Regions from separate parts of the Streptomyces sp. NPDC002845 genome, predicted to be linked through region 3. Evidence: riboswitches for the same ligand, from Rfam matches in the RefSeq annotation. Region 3 holds a riboswitch; each other region holds the start of a gene.
What was found. A riboswitch is a leader RNA that binds a small molecule or an ion and turns the genes downstream of it on or off. The one in region 3 is predicted to bind cyclic di-AMP.
Positions count from the first base shown of each region.

Region 1: it holds a riboswitch for cyclic di-AMP, as region 3 does, so the genes downstream of both, ACWD3C_RS17695 (M23 family metallopeptidase) here and ACWD3C_RS14615 (M23 family metallopeptidase) in region 3, are expected to answer to the same signal.
Region 2: it holds a riboswitch for cyclic di-AMP, as region 3 does, so the genes downstream of both, ACWD3C_RS41025 (transglycosylase family protein) here and ACWD3C_RS14615 (M23 family metallopeptidase) in region 3, are expected to answer to the same signal.

Region 1 is NZ_JBSFUU010000021.1:122,013-125,277, forward strand. It holds gene ACWD3C_RS17690 (GntR family transcriptional regulator) at 146-850, opposite strand; gene ACWD3C_RS17695 (M23 family metallopeptidase) at 1,061-1,825, opposite strand; cyclic di-AMP (ydaO/yuaA leader) riboswitch at 1,838-2,003, opposite strand; gene ACWD3C_RS17700 (M16 family metallopeptidase) at 2,197-3,265, opposite strand, start outside.
Region 2 is NZ_JBSFUU010000093.1:18,552-21,816, forward strand. It holds gene eno (phosphopyruvate hydratase) at 1-780, opposite strand, end outside; gene ACWD3C_RS41025 (transglycosylase family protein) at 1,234-1,950, opposite strand; cyclic di-AMP (ydaO/yuaA leader) riboswitch at 1,956-2,131, opposite strand; gene ACWD3C_RS41030 (transglycosylase family protein) at 2,308-3,265, opposite strand, start outside.
Region 3 is NZ_JBSFUU010000017.1:22,856-26,120, forward strand. It holds gene ACWD3C_RS14610 (aldo/keto reductase) at 1-733, opposite strand, end outside; gene ACWD3C_RS14615 (M23 family metallopeptidase) at 851-1,897, opposite strand; cyclic di-AMP (ydaO/yuaA leader) riboswitch at 1,909-2,066, opposite strand; tRNA gene ACWD3C_RS14620 (tRNA-Met) at 2,379-2,452, opposite strand; gene ACWD3C_RS14625 (dihydrofolate reductase family protein) at 2,560-3,265, opposite strand, start outside.

The DNA.
Region 1 (3,265 bases), on a different contig from region 3:
GGGTGACGTCAAAAGCGTCACGCACACACCGAAGGGCTCGTCCGAATTATCGGGCGGGCCCTTCACATTTCTGTCGCATTTCCGTATCTCGGGCAGCAGAAATAATCCCCCGCGAATTACACCCTCTTTGTATACGGCTTCTGTGTTAATGCCGCAGGCTCGTCATGTTTACGGGATGTTGCGAAGTCCTCACGCGCTCGACGCGATCCGGACCGCCGGGCCCAGCAGGAAAGCGGAGCCGGTGCGCGGCGGTCGCGCGCTCGGTGTGCAGGGCCGTGATCGCCCTGGCCCGCTCGCTGTCGCCGCGCGCGACGGCGTCGACGATCCCGCCGTGCTCCGCCCAGGACTCCACGGGGTTGGCGGGCGCCTCGACGGCGTACATCCAGGCGATCTTGTGCCGCAGCTGGGAGAGCGTCGAGGTCAGGGCGGGGCTGCCGGAGGCCTGGGCGAGCGTCTCGTGGAACCAGCCGCCCAGGGAGCGCAGATCCTCGCTGTTGCCCCGCCTGGCCCGCTCCTGACCCAGCCTCACCAGGCCGCGCAGCACCTTGAGATGGGCCTCGGTGCGACGCTGGGCGGCGCGCACGGCGCCGAGCGGCTCCAGCAGCATGCGCATCTCCAGCAGGTCGGAGGCCTCCTGCTCGGTGGGCTCCGCGACGCACGCGCCCGCGTGCCTGCGGGTGACGACGAAGCCCTCGGCCTCCAGCGTGCGCAGGGCCTCGCGCACGGGGACGCGCGAGACGCCGTAGCGGCGCGCGAGCAGTTCCTCGGTGAGCCGGCTGCCGCGCTCGTAGACACCCGCGACGATGTCATCACGGATCGCCGTGCATACCGAGTGCGCCGGAATACGCATGACCGACCTCCGCCTTAATCCCCGTGAAACGTCGATGATTGACGTGTGTTCGAGTGACTCTATTGCAGAGAGCCGGAATTTCCGATGGCGGGCCGGAATCCATGGATATTTTTTGGACAAGAGGTGCGCGGCGACGGCGAAAGCCCCGGCTCGGTGAGCCGGGGCTTCGCGAGTCGCCGGGCCGGTCGCCGGAACCGGGCGCGCCGGTCGTCAGACGTTCACGCCGTGCGAGCGCAGGTACGCGACGGGGTCGATGTCCGAGCCGTACTCTGGCGTGGTGCGGGCCTCGAAGTGCAGGTGCGCGCCGGTGACGTTGCCGGTCGCCCCGGAGAGGGCGATCTGCTGGCCCGGGGTGACCGCCTGGCCGACTCCGACGCCGATGGACGACAGGTGGCCGTACTGGGTGTACGTGCCGTCGTTCATCTCGATCACGACCTGGTAGCCGTATGCGCCGGCCCAGCCCGCCTCGACGACGGTGCCGGAGCCGACCGCCTGGACGGGGGTGCCGGAGGCGGCGTGGAAGTCGACGCCGGTGTGGCTGCCGGAGGACCAGACGGCGCCGCCGGCCATGTAGCCGGTGGAGACGTACGAGCCGCTGACCGGGGCGACGTAGGAGTTGAGGCGCCGGCGCTCGGCCTCGCGGGCGGCGCGCTCCTTGGCCTCGCGCTCCTCCTTGGCCTTCTCCTCGGCCCGCTTCCTCGCGAGTTCCTCGGCCCGCTTCGCAGCGGCGGCCTCCTCGGCGGCCTGCTGCTGGGCGGCGGCCTGGGTCTCGATCTGCTCGGCGACCACGTCCCCGATGCCGATGATCTGGGTGAGTCCGGTCTGCTCGGCGGAGGTCTCCGCGGCGAGCGCCGGGGCGGCCAGGGTGCCGATAACGCCGGTGCTGGTGAGTGCGGCGACGCCCACGGTCCTCGTGGTCGTGCGCTTCACACGGCCGGGACCGCGGTGCTTCCCGGTGGCGCGGGTGAACGCCATGAAGTGGCTGATCCTTTCCCTCCCTCTCGCCTACCGGGTTAGCTGACGGGTTCGGAGCAGGAAGGTCTCCTACGGAGACCCTTCACTTCGTGAAGGGCGTCCGATTCACCCCAGGGACTGCGGTTGGGTCCCCGGCTCCCCTGGCTCGCGCCGTACGGGGACTCGGCGATGACTGTCCGGTGCCGCGGGCGCGGCGCACTGCCTGACGAACAGCCGGACCGACGCTAAGTGGACCATCTTTCAAACGACAAACGGATCAAGGGTTTTGTAGCGCATGCCACAGGTCATTCAGGCAATCTCCTCCATCAATACGGACAAACAGGGGCCCTGGTGACTCTTTCGTCACCAGGGCCCCTGTCGCGACCTCGGCTCTACTCGGCCGGAACGACGGTCACTTCGCCGATGCCGAGGGCCCTGACGGGCTCCTCGATCTGCGCGGCGTCGCCGACGAGGACGGTCACCAGACGGTCCACCGGGAAGGCGTTCACGGCGGCCGCGGTGGCCTCCACGGTGCCGGTGGCGGCGAGCTGCTGATACAGCGTCGCCTGGTAGTCGTCCGGCAGGTACTGCTCGACCTGGTCGGCGAGCGTGCTCGCGACGGCCGCCGCGGTCTCGTACTTCAGGGGCGCGACCCCGACGAGGTTCTGCACGGCGATGTCCCGCTCAGCGTCCGTCAGGCCCTCGGCCGCGAGGGTGCGCAGCACGGTCCACAGGTCGTCGAGCGCGGGGCCGGTGTTCGGTGTGTCGACGGAGCCGCTGATGGCGAGCATCGAGGCGCCCGTGCCGCCGGGCGCGGAACGCAGCACCTGCCCGAACGCCCGCACACCGTAGGTGTAGCCCTTTTCCTCGCGCAGGACGCGGTCCAGGCGGGAGGTGAGGGTGCCGCCGAGGCAGTAGGTGCCGAGCACCTGGGCGGGCCACACCCGGTCGTGCCGGTCGGCGCCGACGCGGCCGATCAGCAGCTGCGTCTGGACAGCGCCCGGGCGGTCGACGACGACGACGCGCCCGGTGTCGTCCGCGGCCACCGGCGGCACCGGACGCGGGTCGGCCGAGGAGCCGGTCCAGGCGCCCAGGGTGTCGCCGAGCAGCGCGTCGAGGTCGGTGCCGGTGAGGTCGCCGACGACGACTGCGGTGGCCGTGGCGGGGCGTACGTGCTTCTCGTAGAAGGCGCGCACGGCCGCCGAGTCGATGGCCGACACCGTCTCCTCGGTGCCCTGGCGCGGGCGCGACATGCGCGAGGTCGCCGGGAACAGCTGCCTGGAGAGCTCCTTGGCGGCACGGCGGGCCGGGTTGGCGGTCTCGTGCGGGATCTCGTCCAGCCGGTTCCGTACGAGGCGTTCGACCTCGCTGTCCTCGAACGCGGGTGCCCTCAGAGCGTCGGCGAGCAGACCGAGCCCCTTCGGGAGCCGCGACGCGGGCACTTCGAGGGACAGGCGTACG
Region 2 (3,265 bases), on a different contig from region 3:
GTTCTTGCCCTCGAAGACGTAGGAGCCGTCCTTGTAGAACTCGGACGCGGCGACGTCGAGCGCGAGGGCGATCTGCTCGCCGGGGGTGTAGCCGGCCTCCTTGACGGCCTCAAGGATGAGGTCGAGGGCCTCGCGGTTGGAGCCGAGGTTCGGGGCGAAGCCGCCCTCGTCGCCGAGGCCGGTGGCCAGGCCCTTGCTCTTCAGGACCTTCTTCAGGGTGTGGTAGACCTCGGCGCCCCAGCGTAGGGCCTCGGAGAAAGACTCCGCGCCGATCGGGGCGATCATGAACTCCTGGATGTCCACGTTGGAGTCGGCGTGCGAGCCGCCGTTCAGGATGTTCATCATCGGCACCGGCAGCAGGTGCGCGTTCGGGCCGCCCAGGTAGCGGAAGAGGGGGAGGTCGCTGGCCTCGGAGGCGGCGTGGGCGACGGCGAGCGAGACGCCGAGGATGGCGTTGGCGCCGAGGGAGCCCTTGTTGTCGGTGGCGTCCAGGTCGAACATCGCCTGGTCGATCAGGCGCTGCTCGGTGGCGTCGTAGCCGACCAGCTCCGGGCCGATCTGCTCGATGACGGCGAGGACGGCCTTCTCGACGCCCTTGCCGAGGTAGCGGTTGGAGTCACCGTCGCGGAGCTCGATGGCCTCGAAGGCGCCGGTGGAAGCGCCGGACGGAACGGCGGCACGACCCGTGCTGCCGTCGTCGAGGCCGACCTCGACCTCGACCGTGGGGTTGCCTCGGGAGTCCAGGATTTCCCGGGCTACGACGACGTCGATGGACGGCACGAGCATCTCCTTCTTGGATGTGACGCTGAGAGTGCGGGGCGCAAGGCCTTGCGACTAGAGCCTAACCGCCTCCGGGACATAGGCCAGCCGACCGACCGTCCCGTGGACAAGGACTGACGGCACCTATTGTTCCCGAACGGAACAAAGAGGGGTGGCGAAGAAAAGTGGGGAGACGGAGAAGGTCGCGATGAAGGTGCCGGATGAAGGTGACGAAGGGCGGCGAAGAAGGTGGCGATGAAAAAGCCCCGCCCCGGTGCGTACGGGGGAGTACGCACCGGGGCGGGGAGCCCGTGGGGACGGGGGTGACCCTCACGAGGCCTCCAGTATGAGGACCACGGATGTGAGGATCCTTTGGTTCAACTGAGAGTCGTATGAGTCTCCTGTCGAACCGGAGTGGCCGCCGGCCTCGGCCTCAGCCTTGGTTCGGCTTCAGCCCCAGCTTCAGCTTCGGCTTCAGCCGAGGTGCAGCTGCTGGCCCGGGTAGATGAAGTCGGCGTCGTCGATGATGTCCTTGTTCAGCTGGAAGAGCTTCTGCCAGCCACCCTCGACGTCGTTCTCGGCGGCGATGCCGCTGAGGGTGTCGCCGGAGACGACCTCGTACTCGCCGTCGCCCTTCTTGACCGTCTTGCCGGTCGGAGTCTCGACGGTGGCCCGCTCGGAGGAACGCGAGGCGCGGGTCTCCTGCTCCTGGGTGCCCTGCTCGGAGGAGCTGGAACCCGAAGAGCTGGAACCGGAGGAGCTGGAACCGGAGTTGTTGGCGGAGCTTTCGGTGCCGGTGCTCGCGCCGCCGTCGTACGCGGCGCTGGACAGACCCGTGCCGCAGGTCGGCCAGGCGCCCTTGCCCTGGCCCGCGAGGACCTTCTCGGCGATCTCTATCTGCTGGGCCTTGGTGGCCTGGTCCGCGGTGGCGGCGTACTGGGTGCCGCCGTACCCGGCCCAGGTCGAGGCCGAGAACTGCAGGCCGCCGTAGTACCCGTTGCCGGTGTTGATGGACCAGTTGCCGCCGGACTCGCACTGCGCGACCGCGTCCCACTCGGAGGCGGTGGCGGCGGAGGCGCTGCCGGCGGCCATCAGCGGGGCGGCGATGGCGGCGCCGGTGACACCGGCGAGCGCGACGAGGCGGCTGGCCTTGGACGGACGACGGTGCTTGCCCTTGCAAGAGTGCAGCATGTTTGCGATCCCCTCACCGACGCCTACGAGGTGAGCTGTCGGGTTCGGGCCGGTTGAGTTGCCCGGCCGCGCGGATCGCTTTCGCTTCCGCACGGCTTCACCCCGAGCCGGTTCCGGCATCAACTGCCGGGCCCGGCACTTACCTTGGGTCCCCCGCTCCTGCCTACGGCGCTTGACGCGACGACTGTTCCCGTGCGGCCGTTGGCAGGATTCGGCGTGACGACCGCAGGAGCCCGCTGTGGCGAGCAGTCACGACCGTAAACACGCGATTCGCCGAATTTCAAAAAGGATCAGGGCTTCTGTGATTCATCTCCCACCGAGATCAAAACGGGCATTCGGTGCGAAGCATGACGCGAACTACCGCTGCTTTTCGCCCGATTCGACCCCGAGCTCCAGGGTCTGACCGGGCATGATGTGGTTCGGGTCAGCACCGACCGTCCCCCTGTTGTCTGCGTACAGCACGGACCATCCGCCTTCGACGCCAAGGGAGTCGGCGATCGCCCACAGGGTGTCCCCGGTACGGACGACGTACGAGCCGTCGTCCGGCGCCTCGCGGGAGGCGTGACGGCCAGAGGGGGTGCCGGTACGACCGTCGTCGATACGGCCGCCGGTCGCGCCCTCGTCGGCGCTCTCGTCGGCACTGTCGCCGCGGTGGCGGCCGGTGCCGGTGGTTTCGGTGTCGGCTTCGACTTCGGTTTCGGTGCCGGTTTCGGCGCTCTCCTCGCCGTCGCCGCCGGTCGAAGAGTCGGCGCCCTGTTGGGAGTTGCCGGAAGCGCCACTCCCGGTGTCGCCTGTGGCCGAGCTGTCGGAGTCCTGTGAGGTGCTCTCGCCGGTGTCGACCAGTCCGGTGTCGGCCTTGGTGGAACCTTCGGCGACATCCGGGGACGGGTCGGAGGTACCGGATGAGTCAGAGGTACCGGACGGGTCGGAAGCGTCGGACGAACCAGAAATACCGGATGAATCAGGAGTACCGGATGAGTCGGACGAGTCAGATGAACCGGACTGGCCGTCACCCACGACCCCGGTGTCTACGTCGGCGGAGCCGGAGTCCCTGCCGAGGCCGGTGAGCAGGCCGCAGGAGGCCCAGACGCCGACGCCCTGGTCGGCGAGGATTCTCTCGGCGACGGCTATCTGCTGGGAACGGCTGGCCTGGTCGGCGCGCTCCGCGTACTCGCGGCCGCCGTACTTCTCCCAGTTCTCCTGCGACAACTGGAGTCCGCCGTAGTACCCGTTGCCGGTGTTGGCGCTCCAGGCTCCCCCGCTCTCGCACTCCGCGACCTGGTCCCAGGTCGCCCCGCTGGCCGCGCTCGCACCG
Region 3 (3,265 bases):
CCCGGTCGGTCTCCAGGTGGGCGCCCGCGCCCACCGCACGCGGGCTCTCGACCGTCGTACCCGGCCGGTACTTGCCCGTGAGGAAGCCGCTGGCCAGGGCGAAGTACGGGACGGCGGACAGGCCGGAGGCGGCGACCACGTCCTGCAGGGCACCCTCGTACGTGGTGCGCGAGACCAGGTTGTAGTGGGGCTGCAGGGCCACGTAGCGTGCCAGACCCTCGCGGTCGGAGAACTCCAGGGAGGCCGTCAGGCGCTCCGGGGTGATGTTGGAGGCGGCGATCGCGCGGACCTTGCCGGCCTTCACCAGTTCGTCGAGGGCGGTGATGATCTCCTCGACCGGCACCTCGGGCTTGTCGAAGTGGGTGTAGTACAGGTCGATGTAATCGGTGCCGAGGCGGCGCAGGGAGGCGTCGGCGGCGGCCTTGATGTTGGCGGCGGACAGTCCCTGGTACTCGGGGTGCTGGCTGACCTTGGTGGCGATCACGACGTCATCGCGATTGCCGCGGGCCCGCACCCACTTGCCGATGACCGTCTCGGACTCCCCGCCCGAGTTGCCCTCGGCCCACGCCGAGTAATAGTCGGCCGAGTCGACGAAGTTGCCGCCCACCGCCGCGTACGCGTCCAGCACGGCGAAGGACTGTGCCTCGTCGGCGGTCCAGCCGAAGACGTTGCCGCCGAGGGAGAGCGGGAAGACCTCAAGGTCGGACGAGCCCAGCTTGCGCAGAGAAGTCATGGTCATGCTCTACGTCAACTGCCGGGCCGGGCAAGCGCATTCCGCACGACCGGCCCCAACAGCCTCGGGTTCCCCAAGATCCCGTAAAACCGGGAGCCTGGACTCACGACTCACGCCTTACGGGTTCAGCCCCTTGCTCTGCAGCCACGCCATCGGGTCGATCCCGGAGCTGCTGCCGGCGGTGTGGACCTCCAGGTGGAGGTGAGCGCCGGTGACGTTGCCGGTGGCGCCGACGCGGCCGATGATGTCGCCCGTGGCGACCTGCTGGCCGACGCTGACGTTGATGGAGGACTGGTGGGCGTACCAGATCTCCGTGCCGTCCTCCAGGGTGAGCACCGTCTTGTAGCCGTACGACCCGTCCCAGCCGGCCGACGTGATCGTGCCGCTGTGCACGGCCTTGATCAGCGTGCCCGTGGGGGCGGCGAAGTCGAGGCCGGTGTGGTAGCCGGAGGACCACAGGGCGCCGGCCTGGCCGAAGTAGGAGGTGATGGTGTACGAGGAGGTCGGCAGCGTGTACTGCCTGGCGAGCTCGGCGAGACGCTCCTCCTCGGCCTTCTGCCGGGCCTCCTCCTCCGCCTGCCTCTTCTCCTCGGCGGCCTTGGCCTCGGCCTCCTTCTTCTCCTTGGCGGCGAGTTCGGCGGCCTTCTCCGCGGCCTTGGCCTCGGCGGCCTTGGCGGCGGCGGTGTCGACCTGGTCCTGCTGGGACTCGGCCTGCTGGATGATGCGGGCGCGCAGTGCCTCACCGGCGTTGGTCGTACCGGAATCGGTGTCGGCCGTGGTCAGGCCGGCGCTGGTGAGCGGAGCCTCGGAAGCCTGCGGCTCTTCCTCCTCCTCGTCCGATTCCTCGAACACCGAGCCCACGCTCGGCAGGTCGGGCAGCGAGATGGACACCGGCGGCTTGCCGGTCTGCGCGGTGGCCATGCCGCCCGCGCCGACCGCGGCTATGACGCCGACGCCCAGAACCGTGGAGCTGCGGGCGAGTCCTCCCCCGCGCTGCTTGCTTACGCGGTGCCGGCCGCGAACGGGACGAATGGACTCCTCGGTGGGATTCCACTCCTGCCAGGGACCCTCGTCCTTGCTGTCGTAGCCGCCGTAGGCGAAGGTGTCGCCGCTGTGCTGGCTCGGCACGGACGGAGCTTCTGGGGCAGGCCGGTTGGACGCCACGTAGGCGTACTCCTTTCCTTCCTTCTCGCCTACCGGGTTAGCTGACGGGTTCGGAGCAGGAAGGTCTCCTACGCGCGTAAACCTGCCGTACTTCCACGGCGGCTTCCGCCCGATTCACCCCAAGGTGGTGGTTCCCCGGTTCCCTTACGGGATTCGGCGCGTGCGCACGGAGCCGCCTCTTGTGACGGCTGGGACAACCGCGCTGCGTTATCGAACGTTAATAGACCCCGGGGCCGTATTCCAAGCTGTTCCGGATGATCGATCAGTCTTTTGCGCTGGACTTACGGGCCATGAGGGGCCTAAATCGGGCGAGTTGACCTCGGCTCATAAACCTCGGCTCATCTGACGTTGTGTCAGTTGTTATGCGGAGGGGGGTCGGTCGGGCACGCTTTGTGACAACGATCAGCCGCGCAGAAAGCCGCCCACGCCCACGCAAAGCCGAGGGCCGGAACTCGAATGAGTTCCGGCCCTCGGCCATCAGTAGCGGGGACAGGATTTGAACCTGCGACCTCTGGGTTATGAGCCCAGCGAGCTACCGAGCTGCTCCACCCCGCGGCGATGTCTCAAGTGTACGCCATCCGCGGACCGCCCAGCACCAGGGTTTACGGCGGTGACCTGTCACCCGGGGATCGGCGACCTGTCACGCAGGAATCGGTGACCTGTCACCCGGGCAACAGGTGGCGGTTCGGCTCCTTCGCCCGCTGCTCGTACTCGGGCAGGACGAGCACGTCGACCCCGGCGTCCGCGAGGAGTCCGCTGCCGTCGGCGGCGGTGACGAAGGTGTCGGGCTCGCGCCAGGCGGTGACGACGCGCCGTACGCCCGCGTCGAGGATCAGTCGGGCGCAGGGGGAGGCGGGGCGGGAGGCGCGGCGGGCGCAGGGCTCCAGGCTGCTGTAGACGGTGGCGGAGGCGAGGCTCGGGTCGGCGGGGTCGAGCTTGGCGAGGGCGGCCTCCTCAGCGTGGACGACCGGGTCGGTGCCCTCGCGGGAGTGACCGCGGGCCAGCTCCGTGCCGTCGGCCGCGACGATCACCGCGCCCACACTGAAGGCCGTCCGCGAGGGCGGGCACTGCGCCGCCAGCTCGCAGGCCAGCTTCAGCCAGTGCCGGTCGGCGGCGGAGGGCTCGCTTCTGGCCCCCGGGACCGTGGGGACGTACCGCATGAGGACGACGTCACCGACGGGCCGGGTCTCCAGGAGCCGCATCCGGCCGGTCGGGCCGCCGGGGTACGGCCCCGTCCCGAACATGCGGGGCGCGTCCGCCTCCCCCACGAACACCGGGGCGACGGCGAGCTGCAGCTCGTCGGCGAGCCCCTGCTGGAGCAACTGGGTGTGGACCCGGCCGCCGCCCTCGACCATGAGACGCCCGATG